DNA from 3 places in the Ancylobacter sp. TW_SC_1 genome. Region 3 is predicted to be linked to each of the others. Evidence: riboswitches for the same ligand, from Rfam matches in the RefSeq annotation. Region 3 holds a riboswitch; each other region holds the start of a gene.
The links. Region 3 has a riboswitch for thiamine pyrophosphate ahead of thiC (phosphomethylpyrimidine synthase ThiC). Riboswitches for the same ligand answer to the same signal wherever they lie in the genome.

Region 1 (5,665 bases), 2.3 Mb from region 3:
CAATTACTGGGGCATCATGATCGCGCAGAAGCGCCTGACCTGGTTCACCGCCGGCTACAGCCAGGCGTCGATGATCTTCCCCTTCATCGTCGTCGCGCCGGCCTATTTCACCGGGGCTATCCAGCTCGGCCAGCTGATGCAGACCTCTTCGGCCTTCGGCCAGGTGCAGGGCTCGTTCTCCTTCTTCATTGGCGCCTATTCGACACTGGCCGAGTGGAAATCAGTGGTCGACCGTCTGGTCGGCTTCGAGAGGTCGGTGATGGCGACGCAGGCCGAGACCCTGCGCAGCGAGTTCCGCCGCAGTCCGGCCAGCGGCGCCGCGCCGCTGGCGGTCTCCGGCATGGAGGTGCGTCTGCCGGACGGCCGGGCGCTGCTGGTGGTCGACGCGCTCGACATCGGGCGCGGCGAGCGGGTGCTGCTCACCGGCCCCTCGGGCAGCGGCAAGAGCACGCTGTTCCGCGCCATTGCCGGCATCTGGCCCTATGGCCATGGCGAGGTGACGGTGGCGCCCGGGGCGCGGATGCTGACGCTGCCGCAGCGCCCCTATCTGCCGGTCGGCACGCTGCGCGGCGCGCTCGCCTATCCCGATCCGATGGCCAATTACACCGACGAAGAGCTGCGCGAGGCGCTGGAGGCGGTCGGCCTTCCCGGCTTCGCCGCGCGGCTCGACGAAACCGGCCTGTGGGCGGCCATGATGTCGGGCGGCGAGCAGCAGCGGCTCGCGGTGGCGCGCGCCCTGCTGATGAAGCCGCAGGTGCTGCTGCTGGATGAGGCGACCTCGGCGCTCGACGAGGCGGGTGAGGCGGCGCTCTACCACGTGCTGCGCGAGCGCCTGCCGGAGACGTCGATGCTCTCGATCGGCCACCGCTCGACCCTTGTCGCCCTGCATGAGCGGCAGATCGAGCTGCGGCGCGGCATCGACGGACCGGCTACCCTGGCGGCGACGCCGCGGGTCGCCGCCGCGTGAGGCGCGATCAGCGCGAGGCGGCGGCGCGCACCTCCGCCTCGATGGCGAGGGTCCGCTCCAGCAGGATCTCGTAGATCGGGCGCCCGCCGAGCGCCTGCGCGGTCATGTTGGCGAAGATCGCGGTGATCATGACCGGAACCAGCACGACATAGGCGCTGGTCAGCTCCAGCACCAGCACCATGCCGACCATAGGCGCGCCGATGGTCGCCGCGAACAGCCCGCCCATGGCCGAGATGGCGAAGGCGACCAGCCCGTTCTCGGGAAGCGTCACGAACATTTCCAGCGCCGTGCCGTAGCAAAGGCCGATGGTGGTGGCGAGCGCGAGGATCGGCGCGAAGATGCCGCCGGCGACGCCGGTCGAGTAGCTCGCCATGGTCATGACGAAGCGCAGCAGCACGACGAAGGCGAGCATGGCCAGCGGCAATCCTTCCTTGGTGAGCTGTACCGCCAGCAGTTCGCCGCCCTGCGTCGCCTCGGGCCGCACGAAGAGCAGCACGCCGACGACCAGGCCGACGATGGCGGGGAAGATGTAGAACGAGGTGCGCATGCCGAAGCGGCGCACATGGTCGAGCCCCCACACCAGCGTCCGATTGAAGATGACGCCCGCTCCGCCGAGGAGGATGCCGAGCACCACGAAGGCCGGCAGCCAGCCATAGGGGATCGCCGAGGCCTCCAGCAGCATATAGGGCGTGTTGCCGGTCAGGTACTCGGTGACGATGGCGCTGGCGATGGAGGCCAGCACCACGGCGATATAGGTGCGCGAGGAATAGGGGAACTGCCGCCGGGTTTCCTCGATGACGAACAGCACCGCCGCGAGCGGCGCGTTGAAGGCGGCGGCAAGCCCCGCCGCGCCGCCGGCCGCCAGCAGGCCGCGCATGTCCTCGCCGGACCATTTCATCAGGTCGGAGGCGGCCTTGGCGACGGAGGCGCCGATATGGATGGTCGGCCCCTCGCGGCCGAGCACCATGCCGGAGGAAAGCGACAGCAGGCCCGCAATGAATTTCACCGGCAGAACGCGATGCCAGCGCACCTCGCGCAGTCCCTCCATCGCCCCCTCGATCTCGGGCACGCCCGATCCGCTGGCTTCCGGCGCGTAGGTGCGCACCAGCCAGAGCGAGACGACGGCCATGCCGGCGGCGACGAGGGCGGCGGCGGCGTAAAGCACGAGGCCTTCGAACTGGAGCGTGGTCTGCAGGAAGGCCGGCCAGGCGGCTGTCAGCTTCTCGACGCCGACATGGAAGCCGGAGCCGAGCAGGCCGACGACCGCGCCAACCAGGATCGCCACGATGTGATATGCCCCGTTCCCCATGCCTCGACCTTCTCCCGACAAATCAGCAACCGTTTGCAATCGGTAGCATCGTCGGCCGGGGCCCGGAAGCGCGGCAGAGCATATTGTCGCCCCCGGAGCACACGTGGCCGAGGGGGCCGTTGACGGGGCGCTCCGGGGCGAATGCTCAGGGCAGGGGCGGGGCGTAGGTCGAGACCGGCTCGACCTTGTCGATGAGCTTGTGGCTCTTCATGAACTCCCCGAAGCGGGCGTAGCGTTCCGTGTCGAGGGCGGCCGGCGCGTGGGCGAAGCGGCGCAGCGTGTCGGTCCACGCGGTGCGGTTCAGCTCGTCGTCGAGCTTCGGATTGGCCGTCACGAAGGCCTGCCATGCCTCGTCGGGATGGTTGAGGACGTAGATGGTGGCGTCCTCGACCGCAGCGAGGAAGCGCTTGAGCCGCGGGTCGGCCAGCTTGTCCTTGTGGGTCACGTAGATCAGCTCGTCGAACACCGGCACGCCGTGCTCTTCGGGGTAGAAGGCGATGCCCTCCTTGCCCTCAAGCCTGATCTGGGTGAGCTCGAAATTGCGGTAGGCGCCGATCACCGCGTCGACCTTGCCGGCGACCAGCGCGGGCGAGAGGGCGAAATTGACGTTGATCATCGTCACGTCGGACGGCGTGAGCCCGGCGCTCGCCAGCATGGTGCCGAGCAGTGCGTCCTCGAAGCCCGCCACGGAATAGCCGACCGTCTTGCCCTTGAGGTCGGCGATCGACTTGACCGGGCCGTCCTTCAGCGCCACCAGCGCGGTGAGCGGGGTGGAGACCAGCGTGCCGAAGCGCACCAGCGGCAGCCCTTCCTTCACCGAGAGATAAAGGCTCGGCTGGTAGCTGACCGCCACATCCGCCTGACCGGCGGCGACGAGGCGGGGCGGGGCGGACGGATCGGCCGGCGGCACCAGCTCGACATCGAGGTCGTGGGCTTTGAAGAAGCCCTTCTCCTGCGCGATGATCAGCGGCGCGTGGTCCGGATTGACGTACCAGTCGAGCAGGACGGTGAGCTTGTCGGCGGCCGCCGCCGGGGTGAGGCCGAGCGCGAGGGCGAATGCCGTCGCGGCGAACTTGGTGAACATGGATCTCCTCCCAGTTGGAGATCCGGCGCGCGCGCTTTCGGGGGAAATCCGGCACGGGTGCCACGCATCGCGTGGATCAGGCCCCGCCGTCGCTCCGTCCCTTCGCCGGCATGACCCGGATCAGGTTCAAAGGGTCTGGCAGGTGCCATCTCAGCCCCTTCGGCCTTTCGGCCGGCGGGACACCCCTCGGACGCGCGCAGGCTAGCATCGCCGGTATGCCAGGGCAATCTGTGGGGCCTATTCTCCGCGCCAGCCGTCGAGATAGACCGTGCGCTCCACCCCGGCGAAGCGGCCGAGCCGGGCGAGTTCGGCGTCGAGCGCATTGAGCCGGCCGGTCGAGGCCCGCACGCCCGGCTCCAGCCAGAGCCGGCGCACGTCGAGCGAGCCGGCCTTGCGGTCCGCCTTCATGTCGATGCGGCCGATCAGCCGGTCGCCCTCCAGCAGCGGGAAGACGTAATAGCCATAGACCCGCCTGGGGGTCGGGACGAACACCTCGATGCGATAGGTGAATCCGAACAGCCGCTCCGCCCGGGCGCGGTCGCGCAGCAGCGGATCGAAGGGGCTGAGCACACGCAGCCGCGCCGGCGGGGCGGGCAGGGCGGCGAAATCCTCCGCGCTGCCTTTGAAGGCGTGGCTGGCGCGCGGCTTGCCGCCCTCGGCGCCCTCGACCAGCACGGGCTCCAGCCTGTGGGCGTTCGCCGCCACCCAGCCACGCGCCTCCTCCGGTCTGATCAGTCCCCAGAAGGCGGCGATCTCGCCATGGGTGGCGAAGCCGAGCCGCTCCAGCGCCGCGGTGCAGGCCCAGTCGAGGAAGGCCTCCGGGCTCACCTCGCCCGCGAAATGCCGGGCGGGGATGACGCGCTCGGTGAGGTCGTAGACCTTCTGGAAGCCCTCGCGCCCGGCAATGGCGAGCGCGCCGGTGCGCCAGTGATATTCGAGCGCGGTCTTCTCCGGGTGCCAGTTCCACCAGCCGCCGGGCGGGCGCTTTCCGGCGTCCACATCCTGCTCGAAATCGCGGGCCATCAGCCGGCCTTCGACGCGTACCCGCTCCAGCACATGGTCGACATAGCCCTCGAAGCCGTTCTCGTGCCAGGAGCGCCAGCGATCGGCCAGCGTTTAGCGCGCGCGCGCGAAGCGGTGCTTCCAGTAGCCGAAGAAAGTGTTGGGGATGATCGCCGCGTCGTGCGTCCAGTGCTCGAAGAGCGCGCCGTCCTTTTCCAGCAGCGCGGTCAGGTGCTCGCGCCTGTAGGTCGGGTTGCGCGCGAACAGGATGTGATGATGCGCGCGCTCGACGGTGGCGATGCTGTCGACCTGCACGAAGCCGAGGTCGTCGATCAGTTGCAGAAGTCCGGTCTTGGTCAGCGTTCCGCGGGGGCGGCTGAGCTGCTGCCGGGCGAGGAAGACACGTCGGGCGTCGGCGTTGGAGAGGCGGAGGGGCATGGGTCGTCGATCCGGTCGAGGTTTACGGCGACCGTTCGGCCGGTCGACTTGGCAGCGTACATCAGGGTGTCGGCGCGGCGCAGCAGCGCATCGGCGCCGATCGTCTGCCGGGTGACGGCAACGCCGATGGCCGCGCCCACGGCGAGGTTTCGTCCTTCGATGTCCATCGGCGCACAGAGCGCATCGGCGAGCATTTGCATCTCCTGCCCCGTGGGCCCTCCGGTGGGTCCGCCATGTTCCGGAGAGATGCCGCAGGCGAAGGAATGGAGCAGTACGAATTCGTCGCCACCGATGCGCGCGACGAAATGGCCGGGGGCGCTATGGGCACGCAGGCGCTCGGCGAAGCTCCGCAGCACCTGGTCGCCGATGGAGTGGCCGTGGCGGTCATTTATCGACTTGAAGCCATTGAGATCGATATAGGCGAGGCAGACGCCCTCATGCGGCGCGAACCGCTCCAGCAGCTTGCGCAGCCGGTTGTCGAAAGCCGCCCGGTTGGGCAGGCCGGTCACCACGTCGGTGTAGGCGGCCTCGATGATGCGGCGCTCGAACGCCTTGCGCTCGGAATTGTCGATGATGATCTCGATGTCGAACGTCTGGCCATTGATGACGCGGCGCTGCGTCGAGACCAGCGTGGGGATGATGTGGCCGGAGACGTGGCGCAGGTCGATCTCCTCGAGCTCGTACAGGCCGACGGTTTCCAGCGCGTGGATGCGGCGCAGCCGTTCCGGGGAGTCGAGCGCGCGCACGGTGTCGAGATACATGGGCTGGCCCTCGATCTCGTCCCAGCTGCGCCCGATCATGGCGAGGTAGGCGGGATTGGCCATGATGTACCGGGAGACGTGCTCGGCCGTGGAAATGCAGATCG
Region 2 (5,665 bases), 1.0 Mb from region 3:
GTCTACGCGCCGATGACGGCGACGGTCAGCGACGAGACCATCCGCAGCGCCTCGGTCTGGCACCAGCGGCTCTACCCGGTCCTGCTGTGGCTGATCGGCCTGCATGTGGCGGCGAACCTCGTCTATTCGCTGTTCGGCAGGGACAACCTGATCCGCGCCATGATCAGCGGCCGCAAGCCGGCCGGGGACTACGCCGACCGCGCGCCGGCCACGCCCGGTGCCGTCGGAGCGGCATTGGCCTGCCTCGCGGCCGCGGTCGCCGTGGTGTTCGGCGGCATCGCGCTGGCGGGCGGTGATCCCTTCCCCTGAAATGACGGGTCCGTCCCGCTTGCGGGCGGGGCGGACTCGTGCTCCATGGCGCCATCATGCACGCGCTCAAGGGCATCGCGCTTCAGATCAGCGCGACGTTCCTTTTCACCATCATGTCGGCCCTCGTCCGTATCGTCTCGGAACATGTTCCGACTGGCGAAGTGGTGTTCTCGCGCTCCTTCTTCGCCCTGTTTCCGCTCATGGCGCTGCTCGCCTGGCGCGGCGAGATCAGCGCGGCGGTGCGCACCGCCCATCCGTTCGGCCATATCGCGCGCGGCACCATCGGCGTCTGCGCCATGAGCCTGGGCTTTGCCGCGCTGGCGCGGATCCCGCTGGCGGATGCGACCGCCATCGGCTTCGCCACACCGCTGCTCACCGTCGTCCTCGCGGCGATCGTGCTGCGCGAGCGGGTGCAGGCCTATCGCTGGGCGGCGGTGACGGTGGGGCTCGGCGGCGTGGTGGTGATGCTCTGGCCGCATATGTCGGGCTCGTTCGATACCCCGGAACACATGTTCGGCGCGCTCTTCGCGCTGCTCGGCGCGAGTTGCACGGCCGGGGCGATGGTCCAGGTGCGGCGGCTGACGCAGACCGAATCGACCGCGGCCATCGTGTTCTATTTCCAGGCGCTGGCGGCCATTGCCGGGCTCGCCACCGCCGGCTGGGGCTGGGTGCTGCCGAGCGCGCGGGAGGCCGTGCTGCTGCTGGCGATCGGCTTCCTCGGCGGGGTCGGCCAGATCCTGCTGACCGAGAGCTACCGCTACGCCCCGGCCTCGGTGGTGGCGCCGTTCGCCTATTCGGCGATGCTGTGGTCGCTGCTGCTCGGCTTCATCCTGTTCGCCGAGATTCCGCCGGTGCTCGTCGTGCTCGGCGCGGCCATCGTGATCGGGGCCGGGCTCTTCGTCATCTGGCGCGAGCGCCGGCTCGGCATCGACCGCAGCCGGGCCGAGGAGGCGGCGACGCCGCCCGCCGGGCCGACGGCCTGAGGCGCGACGTCAGAACGCCTTGAAGGTGATGATGGTGCGGGTGTCTTGGATGCCCGGGAACTGCTGCACCTTCTCGTTCACGAAATGGCCGATGTCGGCGCCCTCGGGCACGTAGAACTTGACCAACAGGTCGAACTCGCCGGCGGTCGAGTAGATTTCCGAGGCGATCTCCGCGTCGGCGATGGCGTTCGCCACCTCGTAGGAGCGGCCGAGGTGACATTTGATCTGCATGAAGAAAGGGACCATCGCGGCGTTCCGGCTTCGGGGCGGGAGGCCGATAAGGAACAGAACGCCGGTTCGCGCGCAACCCCCTCGGCCGCCCGGGACGAGCCCGGCTTGCGCGGGCGCGCGGCTTCGCCTATCGCTCGCGGGACGATCTCGTTGGGGTGCCCGTGGCGTTGAGGCGCGGATGGGCTGAGAGGCGTTCAGCCAACCCACGAACCTGATCCGGGTCATGCCGGCGGAGGAAACGGATCGCGCACGTCCGGGGCGGCCATGTGCCCCCCGACGGGGACGCTTCCGGCCTCGATGCGGCGAGAGAGGCGTAGCATGGGCGGTTCCACACCGATCGCGGTGACGATGGCGGGTTCGGATTCCGGCGGCGGCGCCGGCATCCAGGCCGATCTCAAGACCTTCTCGGCGCTCTGCGTGTATGGCGCCAGCGTCATCACCGCGCTCACGGCGCAGAACACGCTCGGCGTGACCGGCATCCACGACGTTCCGCCGGCCTTCATCGCCGCGCAGATCGACGCGGTCTTCTCCGATCTCGACGTGGACGCGGTGAAGATCGGCATGCTGTCGCGTCCCGAAGCGATCACCGAGGTGGCGTCCGGCCTCGTGCGCCATGGCGTGTCGACCGTGGTGCTCGACCCGGTGATGATCGCCGCCTCGGGCGACCGGCTGCTGGTGCCCGAGGCCATCGAGACGCTGCGCCGCGAGCTGTTGCCGCGGGCGCTCCTGATCACGCCGAACCTGCCCGAGGCGGCGGCACTGCTCGACGAAGAGCCGGCCGAGGATCTCGCGACGGTGCGGGCTCAGGCCGAGCGGCTGCTGGCGTTCGGGCCGCGCGCGGTGCTCGTCAAGGGCGGCCATGGCGAGGGGCCGGACAGCGTCGACGTGCTGCTCGACGCCGATGGCTTTCTCGAACTCAGCGCGCCGCGCATTGTCACTCGCAACACGCACGGCACGGGCTGCACGCTCTCCTCCGCCATCGCCGCCGGCCTTGCCAAGGGCCTGCCTCTGCGCGCGGCGGTCGAGGCGGCGAAGGACTATCTCACCCGCGCCCTCGCGCGCTCCGAGGAACTGACCATCGGGCGGGGCCACGGCCCGGTGCATCACTTCCACGCCTGGTGGTGAGGTTTTCGCGGTTCGCGGCGGCGCTGGCCACTGAGGCCTCGTAAGCCGGCCCCGCGCCTGCTATCGAGGCGGCGAATCCCGCGAGTAGCCGCGTGCCCGTCATCGCCCCACGCCATGCCATTGCCGCCGTCTATGCCGGGCTGTTCTTCGGCATCGGCGTCTTCATGCCGTTCTTCCCGATCTGGCTGGAAGCGCGCGGCTTCGACGCGGCGATGATCGCGCTCGCGCTCGCCGTGCCGCAATCGGTGCGCCTCGTCACCATGCCGGTGGGCGGACTGCTCGCCGACCGCAGCGGCCGGCCGCGCGCGACGCTGATCGGCTATTCCTGCGCCACGGCGCTGTGCTTCGTCGGCATCGTCCTCGCCCCCAACGCGACACTGATCCTCGTCGGGCTCGGGCTTGCCGCCGCCTTCTGGCAGCCCAGCCTGCCGGTGCTCGATGCCTATGCAGTGGCGCGCCGCCGCGAGGGGCTGATCGACTACGGACGCGTGCGGCTGTGGGGCTCGATGGCCTTCATCGGCGGCAATCTGGTGGCCGGCGGACTGCTCGGCGGGCTCGTCCTCGGCGCCGTGCCGCACGACACGGTGATCTGGCTCATCGTCGCGGCGAGCCTCGCGGCGGCGCTGGCGGCGGCGACCCTCGAGGAGGTGAAGCAGCCGCCGCGCGCCGCGACGGCGGAAGCGCGCCATGCGCTGGCCGGACTGGCGCCGGTGCTGTTCGTCGGTCTGGCGGCGGCGGCGCTGGTGCAGGGGTCGCACGCGGTGCTCTATGCCTTCGCCTCCATCCAGTGGCACGGCAAGGGGCTGTCCGACACGGTGATCGGCCTGCTGTGGTCGCTCGGCGTGCTGGCCGAGGTGGTGCTGTTCCATTTCGGCACGCCGGTGACGCGCCGGCTCGGGCCGGAGCGCCTGCTCCTGCTCGGCGGCCTCGCCGGCGTTCTTCGTTTCGGCGGGATGGCGTTCGACCCGCCGCTGCTGCTTCTGCTGCTGCTCCAGCCGCTGCACGCACTGACCTTCGGCTGCACCTATCTCGGCACGGTCGAACTCGTCGCCCGCCACGCGCCGCCGGGGCGCGGCGCCAGCGTGCAGGCCATGGCAGCCTGGGCGACGGCGGTCGCCATGGCCGGGGCCACACTCGCCTCGGGCCCGTTGTGGCAGAGTTTCGGCGCGGCGGCGTTCTTTGCCTCGGCGGGGCTTGCCGCCCTCGGCACGCTGCTGGCCATCGTCGCCTGGGCCGGCGCCGGTCAGCCCCAGAGCGCGGGATCGGGCGGGTAGACGACGCTGCCCTCATAGCGCAGGGCCGGGGTGCGGTCGGCGGCCAGCAGCAGCGGGCCGTCGAGGTCGACGAACCGCGCCAGCGGCGTGAGCAGCAGCGCGGGGGCCATGGCGAGCGAGGTCGCGACCATGCAGCCGACCATGATGTCGAGGCCGGCCGCCTGCGCGGCGCGGGCCAGCGCGATCGCCTCGGTCAGGCCGCCGGTCTTGTCGAGCTTGATGTTGAGCACATCGTAGCGGCCGATGAGGCCGGGGAGGCTGTCCAGCCCATGCGCGCTCTCATCCGCGCAGACCGGGACGGGGCGCGCGATCCGCGCCAGGAGCTCGTCCTGCGCCGCCGGCAGGGGCTGCTCGACCAGCTCGACGCCGGCCTGCGCGCAGGCGGCGAGATTTTCCGCGAGATCACCGGGCGTCCAGCCCTCATTCGCGTCGACGATGAGCCGGGCGCCGGGAACCGCCGCGCGGACTGCGGCGAGCCGCGCCATGTCTCCCGGCGCGCCGAGCTTGAGCTTGAGCAGTTCGTGCCCGGCCGCCCGCGCGGCGTCGGCCATGGCCTGCGGCGTGCCGAGGCTGATGGTGAAGGCGGTGACGACCGGCCGCGGCGCCGGCAGGCCGGCCAGCTCATGCACCGGCACGCCGGCGCGCTTGGCCGCGATGTCCCACATGGCGCAATCGAGCGCATTGCGCGCCGCACCTGCAGGCATGAGCGACATCAGTTCGTCGTGCCGAAGCCCGTCGGCGACAGGCCCCGCGAGCGCGGCGAGGGATTGCGCCACGCCTTCCACGCTCTCGCCATAACGGGCATAGGGCACGCATTCGCCGCGCCCGACGAGCGCGCCGTCGCGCAACTCGGCCGTGACCACGGCGGCCTCGCTCTTCGAGCCGCGCGCGATGGTGAAGCTGCCGCGGATCGGGAAGCGTTCGGCGGTGACGTGGAGCTGGATCATGTGCGGGTAGCGGCCGGTGGCAGCCACGAATCAGTGACCGTCCGCCAGCATAATGCGCCCGCCCCCACGCGGGGCGTCGCCGCGAAAGCACAGTGGCCGCGATTAAGCTGCCGATCCGGCATCATAAATCCGAATCGGGACGCTGATATCTCGACGGCCGGAAGCCTCACGGCTAAGTAATATATTGGGAATTTAGCATTGGCGCCGTCGCCTCGCATCGTTCCGCGCCAGCAAAGGGAGCCGATCTTGGGAGCTGCTGAAGCGCCGCTTCTGGCCACCGCCCGCAATGGCCGCGAACTCGTGTTCGTGGGCAATGGGCGCTGGGTCGCGGCGCAGGGCCAGGCGCTGGAGGGCAGCGTCGATACCGCGCTCGCCGAGCTGCAGGGCGCGTCGGCCGAGGCGGCCCGGCTAGACCTGTCCGGCGTGCGCAGCTTCGACACGCTCGGCGCGGTTGTGCTCGACCGGCTGATCCAGGCGCTCGACAAGGCCGGCATCCGCTTCCAGATCGTCGGTCTGGAGCGCCGCTTCCGCCCGCTGCTCGACGAGATCGTCAAAGGCAGCCACGAGATGCCGGAGCGCCGGCGCTACGTGAACCCGGTGCTGGGCGGCGTGCAACTCGTCGGCAAGACGACGGTCTCCACGGCCGAGGATGCGCTGGCGCTGCTGTCCTTCATCGGGTCGGTGGTCGCCGCGTTCCTGCGCGTGCTCGTGCGGCCCCACACGTTCCGCTTCACCTCGATGATCTATCACCTCGAGCGCACGGGCCTGCGCGCGGTGCCGATCATCGCGCTGATCA
Region 3 (5,665 bases):
AGTACGCCTGGACGCTGTTCGTTCCTGAAATCCAGCAGACCTTCGGCTGGGAGCGCGCATCGATCCAGATCGCGTTCACCATCTTCGTCCTCGTGCAGACCTGGCTTGCTCCGATCGAAGGCTACTTCATCGACAAGTTCGGCCCGCGCATCATGGTCGCCTTCGGTGCGATCATGATCGGCACCGCCTGGGTGCTCAATTCGCAGGCCACCAGCCTGACGGGCTTCTATGTCGGCGCGGCCGTCGGCGGCATCGGCGTGGGCTGCATCTACGCCACCTGCATCAACAACGCGCTCAAGTGGTTCCCGGATCGTCGCGGCCTCGCCGTTGGTCTCACCGCGGGCGGCTTCGGTGCCGGTTCGGCCGCCACCATCCTGCCGATCGCCTCGATGATCGAAACGGCCGGCTTCCAGGAGACCTTCTTCTTCTTTGGTCTTCTGCAGGGCGGTCTCGCCTTCATCGCGGCCTGGTTCCTTCGCGCGCCGAAGGTCGGCGAGGTCAAGGCGTCCGACAAGCTCTCCCAGAGCCGTCGCGACTACACGCTGAAGGAAGCGCTGAACACCAAGCTGTTCTGGCTGATGCTGCTCATGTTCACCTGCGTGGTGACCGGCGGCATGATGGCGGTCGCCCAGCTCGGCGTCATCGCGCAGGATCTCGGCGTGAAGGAGTTCAAGGTCGACCTGTACTTCTTTACCATGGCCGCCCTGCCGCTCGCCCTGATGCTCGATCGCGTCATGAACGGCATCTCGCGTCCGCTGTTCGGCTGGGTCTCCGACCATATCGGCCGTGAGAAGACGATGGTCATCGCCTTCACCCTCGAAGGCTTCGGCATCATCGCGCTCGGCTATTTCGGCCACAATCCGTGGGCGTTCCTCATCCTGTCCGGCGTCGTCTTCCTCGCTTGGGGCGAAGTGTACTCCCTGTTCTCGGCCCTGGCCGGCGACGCCTTCGGCACCAAGCACATCGGCAAGATCTACGGCGTGCTCTACTGCGCCAAGGGCGTCGGCGCGCTGTTCGTGCCCGTCGGCAACCTGCTGATGGAAGCGACCGGTACCTGGTCGAGCGTGCTGTACACCGTTGCGGCCATGGACCTCTTCGCGGCCTTCCTCGCCGTGACCCTGCTGCCGCGCGTGCTGAAAGCGCATGTGGCGCAGTCCACCATCACGGCGCCTACGGTGGAAAAGTCGGGCGCCGCTTCGGCGCACGCCTGATCGGCCGCGGCAGGGAGCCGCGTGCCTTAGCCGTCTTACAGAGTTACCTTCTCGACTTGAGGGCCCTTCGGGGCCCTCTTTTCGTTTCCGGGAATGCCGGGCGGGCTAGGAAGCCTCCGGAGCCACGGCGAGCGCCAGCTCCGCGAGATACTCGACCTTCAGGCTGGCGCAGGCACCGAGATCGGCCAGTGCCACGCGGTCGAACCAGCGCGCCTCCAGCGCGTCGTCCGCCGCCACCGCCTCGCCGGCGCGCCAGCGGCACAGCACGGCGATCATCGCGAAATGATGAGCGAGCACGCCCTCGTCATCGTGCTGGATGAAGTCGAGCGCGGTCATGAGGCGGGGGCTGTCGGCGGCGATGCCGGTCTCCTCGTGGAGCTCGCGCAGGGCGGCCTCCAGATGCGTCTCGCCCATTTCCATACGTCCGCCAGGGAAACCCCACAGTCCCTGATCGGGCGGATTGGCGCGGCGCACCAGCAGCACCGCGCCGTCGCGCTCGACGACGGCGAGCACGGCGGGAACCGGGCGGACGGGCGAGGGGGGCGTCATGGGAAAGTCTCCTGGAAGGTCGTGTCGGCGCGGGCACGAGCGGGCGGCCGGGGCGTCCTCGCGGTTCCCCGGCCGCCCGGCAGCCTACTCCGCGGCGGCGACGTCGCGATAGATTTGGCCGCCGCCGTCACGGAAGCGCCCGGCCATCTCCTCCATCCCGCGCGTCGCCTCGGCCTGCCGCGCCGCGTCGCGAATGTCCTGGCTGATCTTCATCGAGCAGAATTTCGGCCCGCACATGGAGCAGAAATGCGCCAGCTTGTGCGCCTCCTTCGGCAGCGTCTCGTCGTGGAAGGCGGTCGCCGTGTCGGGATCGAGCGCGAGGCTGAACTGGTCCTGCCAGCGGAACTCGAAACGCGCCCGCGAGAGTGCGTCGTCCCAGGCGCGCGCCAGCGGGTGGCCCTTGGCGAGGTCGGCGGCATGGGCGGCGATCTTGTAGGTGATGACGCCGGTCTTCACGTCGTCGCGGTTGGGCAGGCCGAGATGCTCCTTGGGCGTGACGTAGCAGAGCATGGCGGTGCCGAACCAGCCGATCATCGCCGCGCCGATGCCGGAGGTGATGTGGTCGTAGCCGGGTGCGATATCCGTGGTCAGCGGCCCGAGCGTATAGAAGGGCGCCTCGCCGCAGACAGCCAGCTGCTTGTCCATGTTGGCCTTGATCTTGTGCATCGGCACATGGCCGGGGCCTTCGATCATCACCTGGCAGTCGTTTTCCCACGCGATCCTGGTCAGTTCGCCCAGCGTCTCCAGTTCGGCGAACTGCGCCGCGTCGTTGGCGTCGGCGATGGAGCCGGGGCGCAGCCCGTCGCCGAGCGAGAAGGTGACGTCATAGGCCCGCATGATCTCGCAGATCTCGGCGAAACGCTCGTAGAGGAAGCTCTCGCGGTGATGGGCGAGGCACCACTTGGCCATGATCGAGCCGCCGCGCGAGACGATGCCAGTCACGCGCTTCGCGGTCAGCGGCACATAGGGCAGGCGCACCCCGGCATGGATGGTGAAATAGTCCACGCCCTGCTCGGCCTGCTCGACCAGCGTGTCGCGGAACACCTCCCAGGTGAGGTCCTCGGCGACGCCGCCGACCTTCTCCAGCGCCTGGTAGATCGGCACCGTTCCGATCGGCACCGGCGCGTTGCGCACGATCCATTCGCGGATGTTGTGGATGTTGCGCCCGGTGGAGAGGTCCATCACCGTGTCGGCACCCCAGCGTATCGCCCACACCATCTTGTCCACTTCGTCCGCCACCGACGAGGTGACGGCCGAATTGCCGATATTGGCGTTGATCTTGACGAGGAAGTTGCGGCCGATCGCCATCGGCTCGAGCTCGCCATGATTGATGTTGGCGGGGATGACGGCACGCCCGCGCGCCACCTCGTCGCGCACGAATTCCGGCGTCACGACATCCGGGATCGCCGCGCCGAAATCCTCGCCGTCGCGGATGATCTCGCCGATGCGCTCGCGCAGGCCGTTCTCGCGCAGGGCGACATATTCCATCTCCGGGGTGACGATGCCGGCCCGCGCATAGGCCATCTGGGTCACAGCGCCGGCTTTGGCCCGCAGCGGGCGGTGGTGGAGCGGGAAGGGCGTCACCAGCCTGTCGTCGCCGACATGGCCGTTGTCCTCCGGCTTCACCCGGCGCCCGTCGTACTCCTCAACATCTGCGCGCGCGCGGACCCAGGCGTCACGCGGGCGCGCGAGGCCGGCGGCGATGTCGATGGCCGCGCTCTCGTCGGTATAGGGGCCGGAGGCATCGTAGACGGCGAGGTTGGGCTCGTTGGCGGAAGGGTGCAGCAGGATTTCGCGGAACGGCACGCGAAAGCCGCGCGCCGGGCAGTCGGCATAGATGCGCCGCGAGCCGGGAATGGGCCCGGTGGCGACGCCGATGGTGCCGGTGTCTTTCAGGTTTTTGGTCGTCATGATGGATCTCCAGAACCGATGGTCGGGGAGATCCGGGTGTTTGACGTTGGGGAAGGATGGCGATGTGCGACACGCGCGCGACACGCCATTCGGTTCCGATCCCTTCGCCGGCATGACCCGGATCAGGTTCGAAGGGTCATCGCGTTGCCTTGCCCTGCGGCGTGGCCGGCGCTCTCTCAGCCCCCTAGCGGGGCTCCCCTTGGAACGGGTCGATAGTCGACCAAAGTCGCCCGCCGGTCAATTCCGCGGCGCCCCGTCACCCTGCCGCCGCCGCATTTCCTGTAGATTGCTGATTCGTGAGGAAACGACGCATCGAGCCATCGGGGAGTGCCCATGCGCAGCTTGAAGACTTCGCTCCGGAAGGTTGCCATCGCGGCGGCGGTCATCGCGCCGTTCGCCTTTCCGGTAGCGGCATCCGCCCAGCAGAGCTGCGGCAATAACGGTGCCGGCTTCGACCAGTGGCTGGCCGGCTTCAAGCAGCAGGCGGTGGCGCAGGGCGTCTCGCCGCGCACCGTGGCCGCGGCGCTGAACGGCGTGACCTACGCGCCCGACATCGTCGGCACCGACCGCGGGCAGAAGGTGTTCGGGCAGAGCTTCTTCCAGTTTTCCGACCGCATGGTCGCCAATTACCGCATCCAGCAGGGCCGCCAGCAGATCCAGAAGAACCCGGCGCTGTTCAGCCGGATCGAGCAGACCTTCGGGGTACCGGGGGCGGTGCTGGTCGCCTTCTGGGGGCTGGAGACCGATTTCGGCGCCTTCATGGGCGACAAGCAGACGATTCGCTCGGTGGCCTCGCTCGCCTGGGACTGCCGGCGGGCGGAGATGTTCCGCACCCAGCTGATGGCGGCGCTGAAGATCATCGACCGCGGCGATCTGACCGCGCAGACCATGCGCGGCCCGTGGGCGGGTGAACTCGGCCAGTTCCAGTTCCTGCCCGACCACTATCTCAATTACGGCGTCGACTTCGACGGCGACGGCCGGGTCGACCTGATCCGCTCGGCGCCCGACGCGCTCGCCTCGGCCGCCAACTATATCCGCGCGCTCGGCTGGAAGGCCGGCCAGCCCTGGCTGGAGGAAGTGCGCGTGCCGCCCAACCTCCCCTGGGACCAGGCGGACCTCGCCGTCAAGCATCCGCGCGCCCAATGGGCGAAGGCGGGCGTGGTGCGGGCCGGCGGTGGTCAGCTTCCCGCCGACCAGCTTCCCGCCTCGCTGCTGCTGCCGATGGGGCGCAACGGCCCGGCCTTTCTCGTCTATCCGAATTTCGACGTCTTCACCGAGTGGAACAACTCGCTCGTCTACGCGACCTCGGCGGCCTATCTGGCCGCCCGCGTCGCCGGCGCCGGCCCGTTCAATCGCGGCCAGGGCGACAGGATTCCGGTGCTGTCCATGGCGCAGGTGAAGGAGCTGCAGACCCTGCTCAATGCGCGCGGCCACCATGTCGGGCGCATCGACGGCATCACCGGCGCGGCGACGCGGCAGGCGGTCAAAGTCGAGCAGATGCGCCTCGGCCTGCCGGCCGATTCCTACCCCACGCCGGACCTACTGGCGGCGCTGCGGACGGGGCGCTGAGGCGTCAGATCACCGGTATGCCGTGCTGCTTGGCCTTGGCCTCCGGCTCGACATGGATGTTGACCAGCACGCCGGCGACGGCGGCCTCCAGCGCGTCCTCGATCCGGTCGCAGATGGCGTGCGCCTCGCTCACCGGCATGTCGCCGGGCACCACGAGGTGGAAGTCGACGAAGATCATGCGCCCGGCCTGGCGCGTGCGCAGATCGTGTGCCTCGATGGCGCCGGTCGCCTCCGCCGCGATGAGATGGCGGATGCGGCCCAGCGTCTCGGCCGGCACCGCCTGGTCCATCAGTCCGCCGACGCTCTCCTTCAGCACCGACCAGCCCGACCACAGGATGTTGACGGCGACCAGGCCGGCAAGGACGAGGTCGAGCCGGTCCCAGCCGGACGCCGCGGCGATGGCGACGCCCGCGAGCACGCCGGCG

Region 1: another riboswitch for thiamine pyrophosphate. It lies ahead of AC1PZ7_RS19365 (ABC transporter substrate-binding protein); the one in region 3 lies ahead of thiC (phosphomethylpyrimidine synthase ThiC).
Region 2: another riboswitch for thiamine pyrophosphate. It lies ahead of thiD (bifunctional hydroxymethylpyrimidine kinase/phosphomethylpyrimidine kinase); the one in region 3 lies ahead of thiC (phosphomethylpyrimidine synthase ThiC).

The regions. Positions count from the first base shown of each region.
Region 1 is NZ_CM166365.1:4,095,198-4,100,862, reverse strand. It holds gene AC1PZ7_RS19375 (ABC transporter ATP-binding protein/permease) at 1-967, shown strand, start outside; gene clcA (H(+)/Cl(-) exchange transporter ClcA) at 975-2,276, opposite strand; gene AC1PZ7_RS19365 (ABC transporter substrate-binding protein) at 2,422-3,360, opposite strand; TPP riboswitch at 3,454-3,551, opposite strand; partial or broken gene AC1PZ7_RS19360 (winged helix-turn-helix domain-containing protein) at 3,598-4,800, opposite strand; gene AC1PZ7_RS19355 (diguanylate cyclase domain-containing protein) at 4,719-5,665, opposite strand, start outside.
Region 2 is NZ_CM166365.1:2,581,696-2,587,360, forward strand. It holds gene AC1PZ7_RS11915 (cytochrome b/b6 domain-containing protein) at 1-309, shown strand, start outside; gene AC1PZ7_RS11920 (DMT family transporter) at 348-1,292, shown strand; gene AC1PZ7_RS11925 (Lrp/AsnC ligand binding domain-containing protein) at 1,302-1,538, opposite strand; TPP riboswitch at 1,665-1,778, shown strand; gene thiD (bifunctional hydroxymethylpyrimidine kinase/phosphomethylpyrimidine kinase) at 1,842-2,648, shown strand; gene AC1PZ7_RS11935 (MFS transporter) at 2,741-3,922, shown strand; gene dgcA (N-acetyl-D-Glu racemase DgcA) at 3,892-4,869, opposite strand; gene AC1PZ7_RS11945 (MlaE family lipid ABC transporter permease subunit) at 5,116-5,665, shown strand, end outside.
Region 3 is NZ_CM166365.1:1,585,626-1,591,290, forward strand. It holds gene oxlT (oxalate/formate MFS antiporter) at 1-1,211, shown strand, start outside; gene AC1PZ7_RS07265 (NUDIX hydrolase) at 1,317-1,760, opposite strand; gene thiC (phosphomethylpyrimidine synthase ThiC) at 1,845-3,671, opposite strand; TPP riboswitch at 3,754-3,881, opposite strand; gene AC1PZ7_RS07275 (lytic murein transglycosylase) at 4,005-5,240, shown strand; gene AC1PZ7_RS07280 (cation diffusion facilitator family transporter) at 5,245-5,665, opposite strand, start outside.